3 regions of the Arthrobacter sp. V1I7 genome follow, and region 1 is predicted to be linked to each of the others. Evidence: riboswitches for the same ligand, from Rfam matches in the RefSeq annotation. Region 1 holds a riboswitch; each other region holds the start of a gene.

The links. A riboswitch is a leader RNA that binds a small molecule or an ion and turns the genes downstream of it on or off. The one in region 1 is predicted to bind cyclic di-AMP.
Region 2: linked by a shared signal. The riboswitch ahead of QFZ69_RS08445 (hypothetical protein) and the one ahead of QFZ69_RS17285 (NlpC/P60 family protein) in region 1 are both predicted to bind cyclic di-AMP.
Region 3: linked by a shared signal. The riboswitch ahead of QFZ69_RS18070 (hypothetical protein) and the one ahead of QFZ69_RS17285 (NlpC/P60 family protein) in region 1 are both predicted to bind cyclic di-AMP.

Annotation. Positions count from the first base shown of each region.
Region 1 covers NZ_JAUSYS010000001.1:3,769,673-3,776,054, reverse strand. Annotated here, with positions in the region: gene serC (phosphoserine transaminase) at 1-348, opposite strand, end outside; gene QFZ69_RS17295 (metal-dependent transcriptional regulator) at 661-1,362, shown strand; cyclic di-AMP (ydaO/yuaA leader) riboswitch at 1,508-1,726, shown strand; gene QFZ69_RS17290 (M23 family metallopeptidase) at 1,731-2,552, shown strand; cyclic di-AMP (ydaO/yuaA leader) riboswitch at 2,661-2,854, shown strand; gene QFZ69_RS17285 (NlpC/P60 family protein) at 3,163-3,912, shown strand; gene QFZ69_RS17280 (HNH endonuclease) at 4,145-4,645, shown strand; gene QFZ69_RS17275 (molybdenum cofactor guanylyltransferase) at 4,720-5,415, shown strand; gene QFZ69_RS17270 (DUF6457 domain-containing protein) at 5,399-5,686, shown strand; gene QFZ69_RS17265 (molybdopterin molybdotransferase MoeA) at 5,683-6,382, shown strand, end outside.
Region 2 covers NZ_JAUSYS010000001.1:1,800,514-1,806,895, forward strand. Annotated here, with positions in the region: gene QFZ69_RS08420 (glycoside hydrolase family 16 protein) at 1-105, opposite strand, end outside; partial or broken gene QFZ69_RS08425 (DUF222 domain-containing protein) at 472-1,933, opposite strand; gene QFZ69_RS08435 (DNA alkylation repair protein) at 2,126-2,782, shown strand; gene QFZ69_RS08440 (hypothetical protein) at 2,798-3,052, opposite strand; cyclic di-AMP (ydaO/yuaA leader) riboswitch at 3,221-3,414, shown strand; gene QFZ69_RS08445 (hypothetical protein) at 3,419-4,180, shown strand; gene QFZ69_RS08450 (YnfA family protein) at 4,472-4,810, opposite strand; gene QFZ69_RS08455 (APC family permease) at 4,833-6,101, opposite strand; gene QFZ69_RS08460 (dihydrofolate reductase family protein) at 6,182-6,382, opposite strand, start outside.
Region 3 covers NZ_JAUSYS010000001.1:3,939,205-3,945,586, reverse strand. Annotated here, with positions in the region: gene QFZ69_RS18095 (DNA glycosylase AlkZ-like family protein) at 1-336, shown strand, start outside; gene QFZ69_RS18090 (nucleoside deaminase) at 372-875, opposite strand; gene QFZ69_RS18085 (phosphatase PAP2 family protein) at 937-1,797, shown strand; gene upp (uracil phosphoribosyltransferase) at 1,810-2,445, shown strand; gene QFZ69_RS18075 (VOC family protein) at 2,543-2,920, shown strand; gene QFZ69_RS18070 (hypothetical protein) at 3,093-3,908, opposite strand; cyclic di-AMP (ydaO/yuaA leader) riboswitch at 3,909-4,065, opposite strand; gene QFZ69_RS18065 (HAMP domain-containing sensor histidine kinase) at 4,326-5,912, opposite strand; gene QFZ69_RS18060 (response regulator transcription factor) at 5,916-6,382, opposite strand, start outside.

The DNA.
Region 1 (6,382 bases):
CGCCTTGTTGGTGGCCGCGGCAAACTTCGAGCCGAACTCGCCGAACGAAAGGTGCTGGGCCTTGCTCTCCACCAGTCCGAAGCTGGCGATGTCCCAGAACGCGGTGGAACCGCCGACGCCAAGGACGACCTCATAGCCCTCGGGGGCGCGGAAGAACTCGCTGAGGCCGTTCCGGACCGAGCCCACGAGGTTCTTGACCGGAGCCTGGCGGTGCGAAGTTCCCAGCAGCGTCGCCGAGGCAGCCGAGAGGGCATCCATCTGTTCCGGACGGACCTTGGACGGTCCGGCGCCGAACCGGCCGTCCTTGGGGAGGAGATTTGCGGGAATCGTGATGCTGGTGTCGCTCACAGGGGCTCCAATTTTCGGCTGGTACAAAGCGTGGCTTGGGGGCGGCCCGGCAGGGGTGGCTGCAACGAAGCCTCCTTTTCATTCTGCCTGACTGCCGCGCGCGGGCGGGAAATGGGGCCGTCATAGTCCGGTCATTGAGACGTGTGCACGCAGCCGGAGGCCGTCGGGGAGAGCCGGTGATTATCCGGAGTAATTCAAAATAGGCTAGGCTGTGCTGCGAACGTACGGCGGACCCCGCCAAGGCACGCCGCGCGCATCGGCACGCGGTACGGTGGAAATGACGCAAGGACGGCGCTCGAGGAGCTGAACTCAATGACGGATCTGATCGATACAACCGAGATGTATCTGCGGACCATTCTGGAACTTGAAGAAGAGAACATTGTCGCCCTCCGCGCCCGCATCGCCGAACGGCTGCGCCACTCCGGACCCACGGTCTCGCAGACCGTCGGCCGGATGGAACGGGACGGCCTGGTGGTTGTTTCCGGGGACCGGCACCTTGAACTGACCGAAACGGGCCGGAAACGGGCCATCGGGGTCATGCGCAAGCACCGCCTGGCCGAGCGGCTTCTGGCCGACGTCATCGGCCTCGACTGGGCCTACGTCCACGAGGAAGCCTGCCGCTGGGAGCACGTGATGAGTGAGCGGGTGGAGCGGCGGATCTTCGAGATGCTCAACCACCCGACCGTTTCTCCCTACGGAAACCCGATCCCCGGGCTCGCGGAGCTCGGCGGCCTGCCGTCCCAGCCGTACGCAGTCGGCGTCGGCGTCGTGAACCTGCTCGAGGCGATGACCGGCTACGGCGCCGGTTCCCGGATTACGGTGAACCGGCTCGCCGAGCCCATCCAGGTGGAACCCGAACTGCTCGTCCAGCTGGACGAAGGCGGCATTCGTCCCGGTGCACTCGTGTCCCTGGAGCGCGTCGGGGAGTACATTTCGGTCCGGGTGCCGGATATCGAGGGCGCCCTCGAACTGCCCCCAGAGGTCGCCGCCCACGTCTTTGTTACCGTCGGTTAACCAGCCGTGACTCGTTGCTCGTGGGACCACCCATGAGTTGTGCACATGGAAGATAACGGGATTATTACTAGGTGCCTTAATCGCCTATAGTTAATGACCAGTACCGATACCAAAGCGTTATCTGATCCGAAGCCGAGCTCTGCCAGCGGATCAGTCGCCGAATCACCTTCTGGCAGAGGCGGGGGAACCACTTCCGGCTGTTTCCGAACAGCCTTGGGGTGAAGTCCGTCAGCGGCAAGCACACTCCACCGAGGGACTCTTCTGAATTCCCCTGTGTCTGGATGCTTGTTCACGGCGGACCGGGTCTTTGATCTCTCTGACCCGAATCCGACAGCTAACTCCGCAGGCTATCCAGAGAGGAACCGTTCTTGACCACCCAGACCACCCGGGGCCGTCGTCGTGCGACCGGCCCCGCTCCGGAGCCGCGCCCGGCCGTCGTCGTTTTGACGGACCGCCCGCGTGATGCGCACCGCGATGAACGCCGCGGCCGCCGGAGCCCGTTCCGGCAGGTAACGGACTTTGCCGCCGCCAGTGGCGTGGGGCAGCGGGCCGGCATCGCCCTGGCCGCTACCGGTCTGGTCTTGACGGTTACAGTTCCCGCCACCGGCCCGGTCATGGCCACCGACGGAGGCGCCTCGAGTGCGATCGCCGCCGCCTCGCAGCCTGACGTGACCGCCGCTTCCGCCGCAAAGATCGACTTCAGCCGCACCGCCGTGACCACCAAGGGCGACCCCGACGGAAAACTCAAGCAGCTGCTGAGCGCCCAGTCAGCGGGAAGCATCACCCGCGCCGCCTCCTCCGGGAGCCTCGGCGCGCCCATGGACAAGATGGTGACAGCATCGCCTTTCGGTTACCGGGTCAGTCCCATCACCGGCGGCTCCGGCGAGTTCCACCGGGGCCAGGACTACGCCGCGCAATGCGGAACGGCAGTCCTGGCCGCTGCCAGCGGCAGCGTCACGTTCACCGGCTGGCACCCCTTCGGCGGCGGCAACCGCGTGGTGATCGACCACGGCAACGGCCTGGAGACCACGTACAACCACTTGTCCTCATCCAGCGTGCGCGTTGGCCAGCAGGTCTCCCGCGGTGACGTTGTGGCGATGAGTGGCACTACCGGCGCGTCCACGGGCTGCCACCTGCACTTTGAAGTGATGGTCAACGGCGACGTCGTCGACCCCACCGGCTGGCTCTAGCCGAGTGATGACTCTCACATTATTGCGACACGCCGTGATCTGAATGTGACATTGCATCCCTATTGCGGTAACGTTTGAACCACGCCAACTTCTCCGAAGTTGGCGCTCTTGAGTGGATTGCCTAACTCTGCCACCGCTCAAGGTCCTTTCGCATGACATCGTCTGGCAGGGGCGGGGGAACCAATTTTGGTCTTCGCAAGAAGACCTTGGGGTTAAGTCGCAAAGCTTCCCAGGAAGCAGCGCGGCCGGGTGACTCCCATCCGAATCCGACAGCTCACCTCGTAGGCATTGGGAGAGGCTACTTTCGTGTCTTCACGCCACAATGCTGCGCGCCTGCGCGCTGGCGCGGCTCTGTTGAGCCCGCTGAAATCCAAGTCCCGTGCTGCCCTTGCCGGCGCCCGGAACGGATCTCACTCCGCCGACTCGATCTCTACTGAGTCCGGCCCGCAGGCCACGCACCTGCACGCAGTTCCCGCTTTTGGCGCGTCTTCGCAGTACACCCTTCGCTAAGTAACCCATTTCGGGGCGATCCGGCGTACCCCCAAGATGCCGGAGCGTCCTTACTCCGCGCCTGAAAGCGCGGTCCAAGGATCACGAAAGAGAGAACTTAATGACTACTCGTGCGAACTCTGCACGGCACCGCGCCGAGGTCACCAAGACCGGCTCGCTTGCTGTCATTGCCAAGGCTGTCGGCGAGAACGCTGGCACCATGGGCCGCCAGGCTGCAGTCGTAGCAGCCGCTTCCGGCCTCGTCCTGACCAGCGGTATCGCAGCCAACGCTGCCGAGACCAACGTTCAGCGCGAATCCACCTCGGCTTCCGCCCTCGAAATCCAGTCCGCCACTCCGGCAACGATTTCGGCAGCATCAACCATTGCCATCTCGTACGAGAAGCCGGCCGTTTCCACCTCGCCGGCTCCGGCCGTCGAGGCTGCGAAGCCGGTCCTCAAGGTCCAGGATTCCAATTCTGCAGCCGGCACCCAGGCTGCCTCCGGCGCCTCGGCCACCACGCAGGGACTGTCCGTTGCCAGCGGCAGCGGCGCAGCGATCGCTGCCGCCGCCTACGCCCAGATCGGCGTGTCGCAGGACTGCACGCGCCTGGCCTCGAACGCCCTGGCTGCCGCGGGCGTCAACTTCCACGGCTGGCCGGCCGGCTACCTGTCCCTTGGCCGCACCGTGGGCGCGGCTGAGGCTCGCCCGGGCGACCTCGCGTACTACAAGAACGGTGGCGTCGGCATGCCCCACATCGCTGTGTACGTGGGCAACGGCATGGCCGTCCACGGCGGCTGGAACGGCGGAACAACCGCGCTGTACAGCGCCAACGTGGGTTCCGGCCCGGTCTTCATCCGCGTCGGCGGCTAAGCACCGAGATACCACCGGTCTCCAGCATTGAGAGGACCTCCGCCTTGTGGCGGGGGTCCTCTTTGCGGTTGCGGCCGTGGTCGTCCGGCAGACACGCGCACTGCCGGGGGATAAAAATTCGGTGATCCGGCCCTTGGGTGTTTACTCTTGTGGTGTCGATCCATAGCCCGACCATGCAGAGGGCAGCCGGCCCTCGTGCCCCTGGCGGGTGCGGCCGTGAAGAGGTATGCGGATGCGCACTCTCGTTCTGAATGCTGGATATGAACCGCTCGCGGTAGTCACCTTCCGCCGGGCGCTCGTTCTTGTGCTTACCGGAAAGGCCAGTGTGGTGGCCGAGGGCGACGACCCGGTCGTCGGGCCACAAGACATACTGGGCCGGCCGTCGGTGATTCTGCTGCACCGTTACATCCGGCCCCGGTACAACACCATCACGGCGGTCAGCCGGCGGGGTGTGCTTCGCCGGGACGGGCAGCGCTGCGCCTACTGCGGTAAGGCCGCCCACACCATTGACCATGTCCAGCCCAAGTCCAGGGGCGGCGCCGATTCGTGGGAAAACCTGGTGGCCGCCTGCCTGCGGTGCAACAACGCCAAGGGAGACCATACGCCCGCCGAGATGGGGTGGAAGCTCGGCTTTGCCCCGGGACCGCCCAAGGGCACCGTCTGGCAGATCAAGGAACTCGAAAAGCCGGCGCCGGACTGGGATCCGTTCCTGCTCCCGGAATCCGCCGCCTGACGCGAGCGCCATTTTCCGATGCGGGACCCTACGGCCAGGACCGGATCGAGCCAACGCCGCGCTAGGCTGGGCCGGTGGAATTCGATGCTGTCATCCTCGCCGGCGGGCGGTCCTCACGTTTGGGCGGCTCGCCCAAGTCCCGCCTGGTCTCCGGCGGCCGGACCCTCCTCGATCACTCGCTGGAGGCCGCGCACGGCGCGGGCACGATCGTCGTCGTCGGCCCGGACCCCGGACCGCTTCCGGCGGGCGTGCTGACATGCCGCGAAGAACCGCCCTTCGCCGGCCCGGCCGCCGCCATCGCCGCCGGTCTCGCGGCCCTGGCGGCCCACCACTCGGCGGCCGGCACCGCACTGCCGGTGCCGGCGGTGACCCTCGTGCTGGCCTGCGACATGCCCCGGGTCACCGCCGCCGTGACGGCAATGCGCGAGGCGCTGGTGGCTGGACTGGAGGGCGACGGCGTTCTGGCCGTCTCCGCGGACGGGCGCCGGCAGCCCCTCGCCGGTTTTTATGGCACGGGGGCGCTAGAACGTTCAGTTGCGGAAGCCGCGCGGCGGGGCGCACTGGCGAACGCCTCCGTGTTCGCCCTTCTTGCTAGTCTTGACGTGCGGGGACTTCGCGTTCCTCCCGGTTCCACGGACGACGTGGACACCTGGGACGATGCCGCCGCCCTGGGGGTGTCCGGCCACACTCCGGTCCATGAACCGGACGAACGGTCCGGTGCTCCGGGACTGAACCCGACTTTGGAGGAAAACGGTGAAGAGCCAGGATGAAACGCTGGAAGACTGGTGCCGTGCCCTGCTCCAGGCCCTCGAACTGGAGGACGTCGAGATTGATGTCAACGAAGTCCTGGCCCTTGCCGGAGTAGCCGCACACTCCATAGTCCGCCCCGCGGCCCCGCTGACCACTTTCATCGCGGGCTTCGCCGCGGGCCTGGCCTCGGGGTCCGGGCAGGCCCCGGACGCCGTGTCGATGCAGTCCGCAATCGGAGTGGCCCGGAAACTTGCCCAGGACTACGCGTCCGCCGAAGCCTCCGGGGCATGACGCCTGCACCCCCTTCCGGCAGCGCGGCTGCCGCCGGAGAGAACTCCGCACCCGGCGGGATCCAGGCAGCAGCAGGGGAGGAAGAGGGCGCGGCGGGTGAACCGCAGGAGCCGCACCACCACCTGGCCCACACCTGGCAGGAGGCCCGGCAACTCGCCTTCGATTGCGCCGCACCCATTCCCGCCGCTCCCGTGCCGCTCAGGAACGCCCTGCGGCGGATCCTCGCCGCCGACCTCGAAGCGCTGCAGGACATCCCGCACTACGCCTCCTCGGCGATGGACGGCTGGGCCGTCAACGGCAGCGGACCCTGGATCCTGGCCGAACCCGGCCAGCGGCTGGCACCGCACCAGGCGAGCCCGATCGTCACCGGCGGCTTGATCCCGCCCGGGGCCAAAGCCGTTCTCCGCAGCGAGAGCGGCCTCATTTCGCCGGATGAGGACGGCCTGCCGGCCCTCAAGACCAGCGGTGCCGCCAAGCCCGGCGAACCGCGCAACGGCGAGCACATCCGTAAAGCCGGGGAGGAGGCTGCCGCCGGGGAGCTGCTGGTCAAGACCGGCACCGTGCTCAACCCGGCCCATCTGGCCCTGGCGGCCCTGGCCGGCCACGACACGCTGTCCGTCCTGGGCAAGCCGGTCGTCCGGCTCGTGCTTACCGGCTCCGAAGTCGTTCCGGCGGGAGTCCCGCAACCGGGGGAGG
Region 2 (6,382 bases), 2.0 Mb from region 1:
GCTGGCACTCGCTGGCGGTGCGGCCCCATCGGATGGGGGAGCGATGCTGCACCCGGTCAAGGACAGCGCGCCCATCGTGAGCGTGATGGCTATTTTCTTAAGCAAGAGACCCCTTCGGGCTTAGGACTGACGCAAACGGCAGCCTGCACTGAGGCGATGACGAGTGCTCGAAGCTTCGTTCGAGCCCCTGCACTGGGCGGGAGCGAGCAGGCGCCGATCGGCGCAGCGGTGCCCGGCATCCGGACCTCCGGGGCCCTGCGTGCGGGCCAACCCCTCAGGGCCAGCCGCCACGTTACCTGACCGTGACCTTCGCCCGCAAACTGCGGGATCTCCGGATCATCGGCATACGAGACTCGGGAGCGAAGACCGGGCGGCTCGCCGGCTCGGAGTCGAAACTGGTGGCTCGACGCAGCATGCCTATCGAAGGCAGCTCGAGCGGCCACTGCCCCCACGAGTGCCGCTACGCCGCCTTCAGCCGGTGGGCGCGGGCGTTTCTCTCGACCTTGGCGTCGTGTCGCTGGCGCCGGCCGTGTTGAGCGTCGGGTCTCGCTGGTGCGGTGGTGCGGTGGAGTGGTGGCTGTGGCCGGTGGGGGTGGTGAGGTCGAGGCCCTGCCTGTGTTTGTTGGTGCCGGCGGGCCCGGGGCGTGGCCGGCTTGTCCAGCCGGGGGTTTCCTTGGTGTAGTTGCAGGCTTCGCAGCGCCCGGCACCGTTGGCCGAGGTGGTCGGCCCGCCGTGCTGCCACGCAATGATGTGGTCCAGATGCCGGATCGGGGCGTCGCAGTAGGGGGTGCGGCAGGTGTCGTCGCGGGCCTGGAGGAAGCGTCGGAGCCCGGCGGGGAAGAGCCGGGCCCGGGAGTCCATCGCGACCAGGTCCCCGGTGCCGGGGGCGGTGTAGAGCCGCCGCAGCCAGGTCTGCAGCTGGCGGTCGCCGTCGCCGCTGTCGCCGCCGCTGCCGCTGCCGCTGCCTTTGCCTCCGGTCCCCGGACCCGAGTCGCCGGTGCCCGGCGCTGCGCCGGCGTTTTTGATCAGCTCGCGGGCCCAGCCGGCGGGGACGATGCCGTAGCCGGGGAGCCGGGCGGGTTCGCTGTCGCCCTGGAACAGGGTCCGGTCGGTCGGAACGAGCTGGATCTCGATGCCGGTGATACCGCCGGGGGTGCCGGTGAGGCGTTCGACGAGCCCGTCGGCCATCAGCTGCCCGCGGCCCCGGGGATCCCCGCCGGCGCGGAGCGACTCGGCCTGCCTGGACAGGGCGGCGTAGGCGGCGACGCCGGCGGAGACCGGGAGCAGCGCGGTCAGGTACGTCATGGTGTCCGGCGCGGGGCGGAGGCTGACGTGCCGGTCACCGGCGGCGTGGCTGGCCCGCTCCGTGACCGAGCGCGGGTCCCGCCGGTAGGCGCAGGCCCGGGCCGCGGCAACAACGGCCCGGTCGCCGGCGCCGGTGAAGGATCCGGTGTCGGCGGCGAGTTCCTCGTCGACGGCGCAGCGGTCCGCGGCGGACAGGCACGCGGTTTCCCTGACCAGGAGGGTGGCGCGCCATTCGTTGAGCTGCCCGGTCTCGAGCGCGGCGAGGGTGTGCGGCATTTCGGTCACGAGGGCTTTCGCCAGGCCCAGGAGCCGGCCGCCGCGGGCGGGGGATTCGCGCCGGGCGAGGGCGACCTGCGCCGCGACCCCGGCCCCGAGCTCGGCCGCCGGCATGCCCTGTGCCCGCTAGGCGCGGCGCTGGACCAGATCGAAGGCGACCGCGATCCGGGCCTGCAACGCTGCCGCGGCGGACTTCAGGTCCTCGAGCTCCCGGAACTGGTCAATCAGCCCGGCCCCGGCACCGCCGCACCGGCCCCGCCGTCGTCGTCGTGTTCGGCACCGAAGGCCCCGCCGCCGTCGTCGTCGTCGCCGAAATGGGAAACACGGACCGTGGCGAGCAGGCGGGCAACATCCGGGACCGTCGCGCCGCGTCCAGCGCCGCCCCGTCCTCCCCGAACCACTTCGGGCTCCTGATTGCCGTCCATGGAAACACTCTGCCAGCGACCTCCGACACTAAAGGCCCGGGGGAATCACCGGACAGTGCCGGTGAATTCGTCCGTCGGGACTGAGGGGAAGCCCCGCGGAAATGGGAAAGAATGGACGCATGAGCGACGCCGGCGGCCTTATCGATGCATCGCTTCAACGGGAAGGATCCTGGCTTCGGGCAGAGGACCTGCAATCCCGGTGGGGGAGCGGACTCCAATATTACGGCGCTTCCGTTGGCGCGGTGCGCGGAACAGTCCGTGACGCCTTGCGCCGGCACCGGGACCTGACGCATGACGAGATCACCGCGCTGAGTTCCGAGCTGTGGTCGGTGCCGGTTTTCGAGCGCCGGCTATCGGCTGTTGTTCTTCTGCAGTCCAGGGTCAGGATGCTGGACAACGCCGATCTGACCCGGATTGAAGGCTTCCTGAGAACCGCACGGATGCGCGAACTGTCCGATCCCTTGGCCATCGACGTCGTCGGTCCGCTGGTTTCAGCGCTGGACCTGCCGGGCAGGGTGCGGGCAGACAGTGTGCTCGACCGCTGGGCTCGGGAACCGGACGCCTGGCTGCGCCGGAGCGCCCTGCTCTCGCCGCTGCGGGCGCTCCGGGCTGGAGGGGGAGATTGGCCCGCGTTTGTCCGCCATGCCAAGCTGGCGCTTGCCCACCCCTCGAAGCAAGACGATGAGACCGCCCTCGTCCGGGAGGCGGTCGCCGTCGTGCTGGATGACGTGGCTAAACATCGGCCCGAGCTGGAATTCACGGCGGATGCGACGTGATGGAAGTCCTGTGCCTTAGCCGCTAATCCGTCGTTCCACCACCGCATAGGCCTTGCCGTCCAGGAACTGCCAGTCGGTCACGACCATGAATCCGAGGGCATCGGTGCGGTCGTTCAGCATTTTGACATCGAAGCCTCCGTCGCGCGGTTCGGCGTCCCAGGTTGAGATGCGGACGGCGTCGCCCTCGAGGATCAGCAGCTCTGTGTTGATGTCAAAATCCTCCTGAGGCTGGTCGCTCAGTTGGCAGATGGCAACACAGTGGCTGGTCATTTTCGAGCCTCCGCTTCAAGAGACACTGATCACTTAATCCTATGTCGCCGCCCCGTGATTCCAAGGGACTAGGATCTGGACGGTGCACCGGCCCGTTACCTCGATGTGACTTTTCGTAATCATCCCGTTACCTTTGTCAGGTGCCTGTTGTCTCCGATACGGGCGCTCCCCTGCCGATTGCCTAACTCTGCCGCGGCCCGGGGACACCTCGCATCAACATCCGGCAGAGACGGGGAAACCACTTTTTGACCGGATATGCCGGTCTTGGGGTGAAGTCGCACGGCCCGCCACGCGGGCCCCTGCGGCCGGGTGCCTCCCATCCGAATCCGACAGCTCACCTCGCAGGCATTGGGAGAGGCTACATTCATGACTTCACGCAACACTTCCGCGCGCCATCGTGGCGTCAAAACCACCAGCCGACTTTCGGCAATTTCCTCCGCCTTTGCCGGCAACGCAGGCACCATCGGCCGCCAGGCGGCCGTGATTGCAGCCGCGTCCGGTCTGGTGCTCAGCAGCGCCATGGTGGCAAACGCGGCTGAAGCCCCCGTCGAGCGCGACTCCGCACCGGCGTCCGTCGACGTCAAGGACCAGCTTTCGGCTCCGGTCAGTGCGGATTCCACCGTGCAGGTCACGTTCGAGCGTCCGGCCGTCATCTCGACCCCGGCGCCCGTCGTTGAACAGCCCAAGCCGGTTGCTGCTGTCCCTGCCATCGCCCCGCAGGTGGCTGCCGCCCCGAAGGCGACAGTCAAGGTCCAGGCGGCTGCCCCCGCCGCTGCCCCCGCCCCGGCAGCTGCTCCGGCGGCCGGCGGCGCAAACGCCGTTCTGCTTTCGGCCGCCTACGGCCAGGTCGGAATCACTCAGGACTGCACCGCGATGGTTGAAAAGGCCCTCGGCGCAGCCGGCATTCCGGTTGGCAACATCGGCCCGACTGCTTTCCTTAAGTACGGCAAGGTCGTTGCGACTCCCCAGCCGGGCGACATCATCGTCCAGTCCGGCCACGTGGCCATCTACGCGGGCAACGGACAGGCCGTCAGCGGCGGCATGAACGGCGTCAACGCAACCATGGCCCACCCGCTCTCCTGGCTGACCGCCACGGGCGGCGTGACCTTCGTCCGCGCCGGAGTCTAACGCGCCCGGAGCCTCAGGTCTTGAAGCCTGGAGCCTCAGGACCGCGGCTAAACCTCGGTCCAACCCGCCAGGCGGCATGTAGGCCGGTGATCAGTTGCCTTGGGGGCAACGGATCACCGGCCTCTGCCGTCCCTGCCGGGCGGCGGCAGTCGCGGCGGTCCCGCCTTTGCCCCTGGCGGCATGCAGGTTCCCTGGCGGCCGGCCCTGTTCCCGGCCGTTGCCCGTCCCTGCGCTATTCCCGGCCTTGTTCCCGGCCCTCCGGCCCGTCCCGGCCGACTCCAACTGTCCTACCTAGCCGGCGTTGCGCGGGGAAAACATGATGACCGCGACTCCGACCAGGCAGATTGCCGATCCGGCGATATCCCAGCGGTCGGGCCGGAACCCGTCGAAAACCATCCCCCAGGCCAGGGACCCCGCCACAAACACGCCTCCATAGGCGGCCAGGATCCGGCCGAAGTGCGCGTCCGGCTGGAGCGTCGCGGCGAAGCCGTAAAGCCCCAGGGCCAGGACCCCGAGTCCGGCCCACCACCAGTCCTTGCCCTCCCGCACCGCCTGCCAGACCAGCCAGGCGCCGCCGATTTCCGCGGCGGCGGCCAGGACGAACAGGAGCACGGTTTTCGCGATAGTCACCGGCTCATCATCGCAGGCGTCGTCAGGAAGTGCGTGTCGTCCCCAGCCGCAAGCGCAGCACGCGGTACACGACGCCGGCCGCGAACATCAGCAGGCCCGCGATCACGGACTCCGCCGGCAGGGTGGCGACCAGGACGGCGCACGCGACGGCGCCGGTGAACTGCAGGGCCTTGGGGTAGCGGCGGTTTTCGCCGGTCTGCGTGTACGCGGCGACGTTGGCCACGAGGTAGTAGATCAGGACGCCAAAGGACGAAAATCCGATGGCGCCCCGCAGGTCGGCCACGCTGATGATCACGCAGATGACCGTAGCCAGCACTAGCTCGGCCCGGTGCGGGACTTTGAAGCGTGGATGGACGGCGGCCAGCCAACGGGGCAGGTCAGCCCCGCGCGCCATGGCAAGGCTGGTCCGGCCCAGACCGGCGATCAGGGCCAGCAAGGCGCCCAGCGCTGCCAAGGCCGCCCCCACCCGGACAACCGGCGAGGCCCAGTCCCATGAACCGACGGCGACGGCGGCGGCTAGCGGCGCCGGTGTGCCCGCGATTCCGTCCGCGCCGAGCACAGCCAGGATACTGATGGCGATGGCGGCGTAGACGACGACGGCGATCCCCAGCGCCGTCACGATGGCGCGCGGGATGGCCCTGCTGGGGTTGATGACTTCCTCACCCATCGTGGCAATCCGGGCGTAGCCGGCGAAGGCGAAGAAGAGCAGGCCCGCGGACTGCAGGACGCCGTACCAGCCATGGGCGAGGACGCCGCCGTCGAACAGTCTCTGCGGATCAGCCGCACCGGGGACGACCCAGCAGGCGGCAACGACGATGGCCAGGACCACCAGTACGGCGACGACGATGATCCGGGTCAGGCCGGCGGTGCGGGTCACGCCCCGGTAATTCACGGCCGCCAACAGGACGACGGCGGCGATCGCCACCGGCCTCTCCCACCCGGCCGGTGCCGCATAGGCGGCGAAGGTCAGCGCCATCGCCGCGCTGCTGGCTGTCTTGCCGATCACGAAACCCCAACCGGCCAGGAACCCCGGCCAAGGGCCAAGCCGTTCGCGCCCATAGACATACGTCCCGCCCGACGTCGGATACTCCGCCGCGAGCTGGGCCGATGCGGTCGCATTGCAGAACGCGACGGCGGCGGCGAGCAACAGCCCGATGAGCAGCCCTGATCCGGCGGCCTGGGCCGCGGGGGTAAAGGCCGCGAACACGCCGGCGCCGATCATCGAGCCGAGGCCGATGACGACCGCATCAAAGGTCGTCAGCCTGCGGGCCAGCCGGGGATGGGGACTCAACGCTGGCAGCCTTCCTTGGAGTACGGCGATGACGGCCTGCGGACCGCCTGTCCCAACTTTAGCGAGCGCAGCGCGCCGGCTCACGTCGCGTAGCGAAGCAGCACCACACCATTTCCGAACGCACGGGTTTCCACAAGGCGAAGTGGGGCGTTGGCGCCGGTCGGCTGGAACAGGCGCTTGCCGCGACCGATCAGCACGGGGTGAACGTAGATTCTGTACTCATCGATCAGGCCAAGGTCACGGAAGGTCGCGGCGAGATCAGCGCCGCCGAGGGCCAGGTC
Region 3 (6,382 bases), 170 kb from region 1:
GGGGAGAGGATTGATGGGCAGGTCGTGGCTTCGCTGGCGCTGCAGGCGGATCTGCCGGACCACCCGATCCTGGACCGGGGCCGGATCATCGGCCTGTGGCAGTACGAACCGGGCAAGGAGCGGATCGTGTCCTGGCTGTTCCAGGGCCCGACGCCGGCCGTGACCCGGCGGATCGCCGAGATGGAGGCCTGGATCCGCGAGGACCTGGGCGATTTCCGGGCCTTCAGCCTCGACTCACCGGCCACCCGGCAGAAACGGATCGACGCCCTGGCCGGCGCCGCCGCCGCACGCTCCGCCGCCGCACGCTCCGCCGGCGCCGCCGCCGGCGGCAAGTAAGCAGCAGATAGGGGAGAGCCGTGCGGGTCCGAGGATCAGTTGCCGCGATGGCCGGCGAAGAAGTCCCACAGCAACGCCGCGCACTCAGGCTCCCGGACCCCGGCATACACTTCCACCCAGTGGTTGAGCCGGCGCTCGCGGAGGATGTCGAACACCGAACCCGCGGCCCCGGCCTTCTCGTCCCAGGCGCCGAAGACAACCCGGGGAATCCGGGCCAGCACCACCGCCCCCGCGCACATGGCGCAGGGCTCCAGCGTCACCACCAGGCTGCAGTCCTCCAGTCGCCAGCCGTCATCGCGTTGCCCGTCCTGTGCGCGCCGTTCCCGCAGCCGGGCCGCTGCCGCCCGAATGGCCACCATCTCCGCGTGCGCCGTCGGGTCCCCGAGCGCCTCCCGTTCGTTCCGGCCGGAACCGAGGACCGCGCCGTCGGGTCCGATCACGACTGCGCCGATCGGCACGTCGTCGGTGGCCAGCGCCCGGCGTGCTTCGGCGAGGGCAAGGCCCATCCATTCGGCATGGCGTGGCTCCCGGGAAGTCATGGCTCAATGATAGTTTCGACGGTAAGCAAGCTGTGCAACACAAGAGAGTGGAGAGGCAGCCGTGAGCACCCGAACTGAGAGCTGGCTGACGCAGCGCTGGGGGAAATGGGTGGTGCCTTACGCCGCTCTTTGGATCACGATGCTCGTCGGCGGCGTCATCGTGGTGGTTCTGGCAGTGCTGAGCGCCGAGGTCTATGCCAACGTCGTGGACGATGCCGGTCTGGCCAATCTGGACAGGCCGACCCTGGCCTTCATGGAACAGCTGCGCAGCCCCGGGCTGGACTCCTTCGTCACAGGGTTCACCAACATCGGCGGCGGAACCGGCATGCCCATCCTGGCCAGCATCCTCACGGCCTGGCTGACCTGGGCCTCCCGGACCTGGCGGCCGCTGATCCTGATCGGAGGCGCTGCCGCTGTCTCCACCACGGCCACCACGCTGGGCAAGAAACTGATCGGCCGGAACCGCCCGGACCACGCCGACGCTGTGGCGCCCTACGAGAACTCGCCGTCGTTCCCCAGCGGCCACACCCTCAACACCACGGTGGTGATCGGGCTGGTGGTGTACCTCGCCTGCCTGCAGGTGAAACGTACGCTTGCCCACATCGGCATGATCGCCGCGGGTGTGATCTTCATCGGCGGGATGGGCATGAGCCGGGTCTACCTCGGCCATCACTGGATGACGGACGTCATCATCGGGTGGGCGTTGGGGCTGGCCTGGGTGGGGATCGTGATCCTGGCCCACAGGCTCTTCCACGCCCTGCGACACCGGGAACACGTGGGTCCGGCACCCACGTTTGATCACCCAGCCCACCTCAACGACGGCGAAACTGTGGCTAGCGGCGGCTCCGGCAGCAGCCGTCCCATCGAAACGGACGATCCCGATACGCCGGGACCCTCGGGCAGATCCCCGGCGGCCGGGTGATAGTTTTGACGGATGCGCACTCTCGTTGTCGACCACCCGCTGGTCGCCCATAAGCTCACCGTTCTGCGGGACAAGAACACCCCGTCCCCGGTCTTCCGGCAGCTCACGGAAGAGCTCGTCACGCTCCTGGCGTATGAGGCCACCCGTGAGGTGCGCACCCAGCCCGTGACCATCGAGACGCCGGTCAGCACCACCATCGGCACGGCCTTCACGAAGCCCACCCCGCTGGTGGTTCCCATCCTCCGCGCCGGACTCGGCATGCTCGAGGGCATGACCAAGCTGGTCCCCACCGCCGAGGTCGGTTTCCTGGGCATGGCCCGGGACGAGGAAACGCTGGACATCATCACCTACGCCGAGCGACTCCCCGAGGACCTCACGGACCGCCAGATCTTCGTCCTGGACCCGATGCTGGCCACCGGCGGAACCCTGCGCGAGGCCATCAAGTTCCTCTTCAAGCGCGGCGCCTCCGACGTCACCTGCATCTGCCTGCTCGCCGCCCCCGAAGGGCTGGCGAAGCTGGAGGAACAACTCGCGGACGCCAACGTGACGATTGTGCTCGCGTCGATCGATGAGAAGCTCAACGAGAAGTCGTACATCGTGCCCGGCCTGGGCGACGCCGGCGACCGCCTCTACGGCATCGCCGGCTGACTAGCCACACCAAGCCGTGCCGCGGGCCGGTGCTCTGCGCCGCCTGCGGGCCACCGGGGGTTCCGCACAGCACCGCCCCGGGACTAGCCTGACCCCCATGGACTGGAAACTTGAACTCGTGTTTGTCCCGGTGTCCGATGTGGACCGTGCCAAGGACTTCTATGTCAACAAGGTCGGCTTCAACGCCGACTACGACGAGCGGCCCGTGGAGGGCCTCCGCTTCGTCCAGCTGACCCCGCCGGGCTCCGGCTGCTCGATCGCCATCGGCGAGGGCCTCAACGACGCGCCGCCGGGCACCGCCCCCAGCCTGCAGCTCGTCGTCAGCGACATCCAGGCCGCGCACAAACAGCTCAAGGACAACGGCGTGGACGTCAGCGACGTCGATATCCAGGACTGGGGGCACTTCGTTTATTTCGCCGACCCCGACGGCAACAAATGGGCCGTGCAGTACCTCCCCAACCGGCCCGACGGCTAGACCTCCCCCGGCCCTAAGGGCGGCGGCCCTGACGAGGGCTGTAGCCGGGCCGTGCGGGTGCCGTGCACGTGGGACGGCGCCGGCCACGGACGCCCCAGTAGCAGGAACGCCCCGGATCGCGGGGATCCGGGGCGTTCTGATGCTGTTGTGCGGGCGGGCAGTGCCTTGCGGTTTAGTACCAGTTGTGCGCGTAGTGGAAGTTCAGGGCCCCGCACGGGGAGCCGTACCGCTGCTTGATGTAGTCGAGGCCCCAATTGATCTGGGTCCGATAATTTGTCCGGTAGTCCGCGCCGGCGCTCGCCATCTTCTCGGCGGGCAGGGACTGGACCACGCCATAGGCGCCGCTGCTGGGGTTCGTGGCGGTGGTCTTCCAGTCCGACTCCTTGGTCCAGAGTTTCGCCAGGCACGGCATCTGGTCGGCGGCCCACCCGTAGGAACCCAGCTGGGCTGCGGCATATGCCTGCGCCCCGGCGGGGTCGTCGACGGCAACGGGCTTTGCCGCTTCAGGGGCCGGGGCCGGTGCCGGCGCCGGCGCTGGTGCCGCGGCTGGTGCCGGCGCGGCGGCAGGAGCGGCTTCGGCGGCGGGGGCCGGCGCTACGGCTGGCTGTTCCGCCGTGGCGGGGGCTTCTACGCTGGCCGCAGCCGAAGGTGCCGGGAGAGCTGCCGCCGAAGGCGCCGGCGACGGTGCGTCGGCGCGGACCCGTTCGAAGTCGAGGGGCGTCAGCAGGTCGGCCGCGATGGCGGACGCGCCGGCATTGCCGGCGCTGGAATGGCTGGACTCGGCAGCCTGTCCGGCCGCGCCGACTCCGAGGAGGACCGCGCAGGCGGTGGCGACGACGGCGGCCCGACGCCCGGTGTAACCGACGCCTTTGGCAAACCGGGACCGGGCCGGGATGGGCTGGGCTGGATCGGCGCGATGGCGGGAATCGGCACGGCGGGGCGTGCCTGCATCGCCGTCACGGCGCGTTTGTAGCTTGAATTCAGTCATGATGCCTCTCAACGCCTACGGAGTTAGCTGTCGGGTGCGGATGAGAAATCCGGCCGCACGGATTCTCACGTGTCGGCTTAACCCCAAGGGTGCCTGGATGCAGGCTGCCCGGGAACTCTGGGTTCCCCGCCTCTGCCTGGTCCAGCGGTTTCCGGGAGGCGGCAGAGTTGGGCGTCATCCGGATATGCGGCTCCAGTTCCGGCCGCACTCTATCGACCGTACAGGAGTTTCATACGTACGTCACATTTGGATAACGGAACACACGGCGGCGGTGTGTCGCCTTGCGCTCCTCCGCTGCCGGGACTGCGCGCCGATTCGACGGTGCACTGCTGCCCATCCGAGGCACCGCAAGCCGGGCGGCACGAAACCGTGGAAACGGGCGCCTGCGGCGGGCTGCGGGGTGGCCGAGAGGGCACACTAGGACGGCCGGGGGCCTCCGCGGAGCCGTACGGCAAATTCGGTCCGGCCCGGTCGGGAGCTGACTTCGACGCTGCCTCCGTGGGCTTCAACGATCGACTGCACGATCGACAGGCCCAGCCCGCTGGTCCCCTCGGCCGTGGGCGCCGGGGCCATGGTCTGAGCTCCCGGTCCGCCCGCCGTCCCGGAGCCGACGGACCTGCCGGCACCGCCGGCTGTCGCCGTCGTAACCGCCGGGTTTTTCCGGGCGGCATCCGCGCGGGCGAAGCGTGAAAAGACCTGGCTTAAAAATTCGGCGGGGATCCCGTCGCCGTTGTCGGTCACCGTGACCACCGCGCTCCCGTCGGCTGCACGCATCACGCCCGTGACCACCGTCGTCCCGGGGGCGGTGTGCTTGCGGGCGTTGGACAGCAGGTTCGCCAGAACCTGGTGGAGCTGCGTGGAGTCGCCACGGACCACCACCGGTTCCTCCGGGAGTTCCAGCCGCCAGGCGTGGTCCGGCGCCATGACCTTTTCGTCGCTGACCGTTTCGATCGCCAGCTGGGTCAGGTCCACGTCGCTGAGCTTGAGCGGCTGCCCCTCATCCAGGCGGGCCAGCAGCAGCAGGTCCTCAACCAGTGCAGTCATCCGCTCGGACTGGCTTTGCACCCGGGCCAGGGACTTCGCACCGTCCGGGGTGAAGTGCTCGGTCATCCGCATCAGCTCGGTGTAGCCGCGGATGGCCGTCAGCGGGGTCCGCAGCTCGTGCGAGGCGTCGGCCACGAACTGGCGCACTTTCATTTCGCTGTGCTGCCGCGCCTCCAGTGCCTTGGAGACGTTGTCCAGCATCTGGTTCAGCGCGTGGCCCACGCTGCCTACTTCCGTGCCGGGATGGGCAGCCGACGCCGGAACCCGTACCGCCAATGCCACCTCACCGGCGTCGAGCGGGAGGCGGGAAACCTTCGTGGCCACCTCCGACAACTTTTCCAGCGGCTTCATGGTGCGGCGGATGAGTACGGTGCCGGCGAGGCCGATGAGAACGAGGCCGCCGGCGGATACCACCACCATGGTCCACACGAGCGAGGACAGGGTGTTCTGCTTTTCGGCCAGTGGCAGTCCGGTCACGATGACGTCACCTTGGGGGGATTGCACGGCCGAGAGCCGGTACGCACCGGAGGAGAGTGTCCGGTCGACAGGGACGCCGTCGGGAAGGAGCGCGAGGAGGACCTGTTCGTCGTCGGGCGAGAGGCTTTTCCGGGTGGCGTCCCCGGCGAGGAAGCCGGCACTGCTGACCGCGCTGCCGGCGATACGGGCCGTCAACGTACCGATCCCTTGGCCCCTGGCTTCCAAGGGATCCGGCCTGCCTCCGGGGTTGCCGGCCGGGGGGCGACCAGCGTCGTTGGAAATCCGTGAAACCTGTCCAAGGCGTACGTCCAACTGGCGGGTCAGGAACGAATCCATGGAGGCATAGCTGAACAGCCCGATGGCACCACAGATGGCCACCAGCAGCGCCATGGCGACCAGGACCAGCCGGGTGCGCAGATGCCAGGTGGCGGGGTCCCGCCAATTGCGCCCGGGAGTGCGGACCTTACCGGAGATGTCGGACACGGATCAGTCCGCCGGCTTCAGGACGTAGCCTGCGCCGCGCACGGTATGGATCATCGGCGGGTGGTTGACGTCGATTTTCTTGCGGAGATAGGAAATGTACAGCTCGACGATGTTGGCCTGGCCGCCGAAGTCGTAATCCCAGACCCGGTCCAGGATCTGCGCTTTGCTGATGACGCGTTTGGGGTTCTCCATGAGATAGCGCAGCAGTTCGAACTGCGTTGCCGTGAGGTGCAGTTCCTCGCCTGACCGGGTAACTTCCCGGGTGTCGACATTGAGCACGAGGTCACCGACCACGAGTTCCGCTGAGTCCATGGCCGCCACGCCGGATCGCTGCACCAGCCGGTGCAAGCGCAGCAGGACTTCCTCCATGCTGAAGGGTTTGGTGACATAGTCGTCACCGCCGGCTGCGAGGCCGATGATCCGGTCGTGGACGTCGTCTTTGGCGGTCAGGAACAGGGCTGGGATCTCCG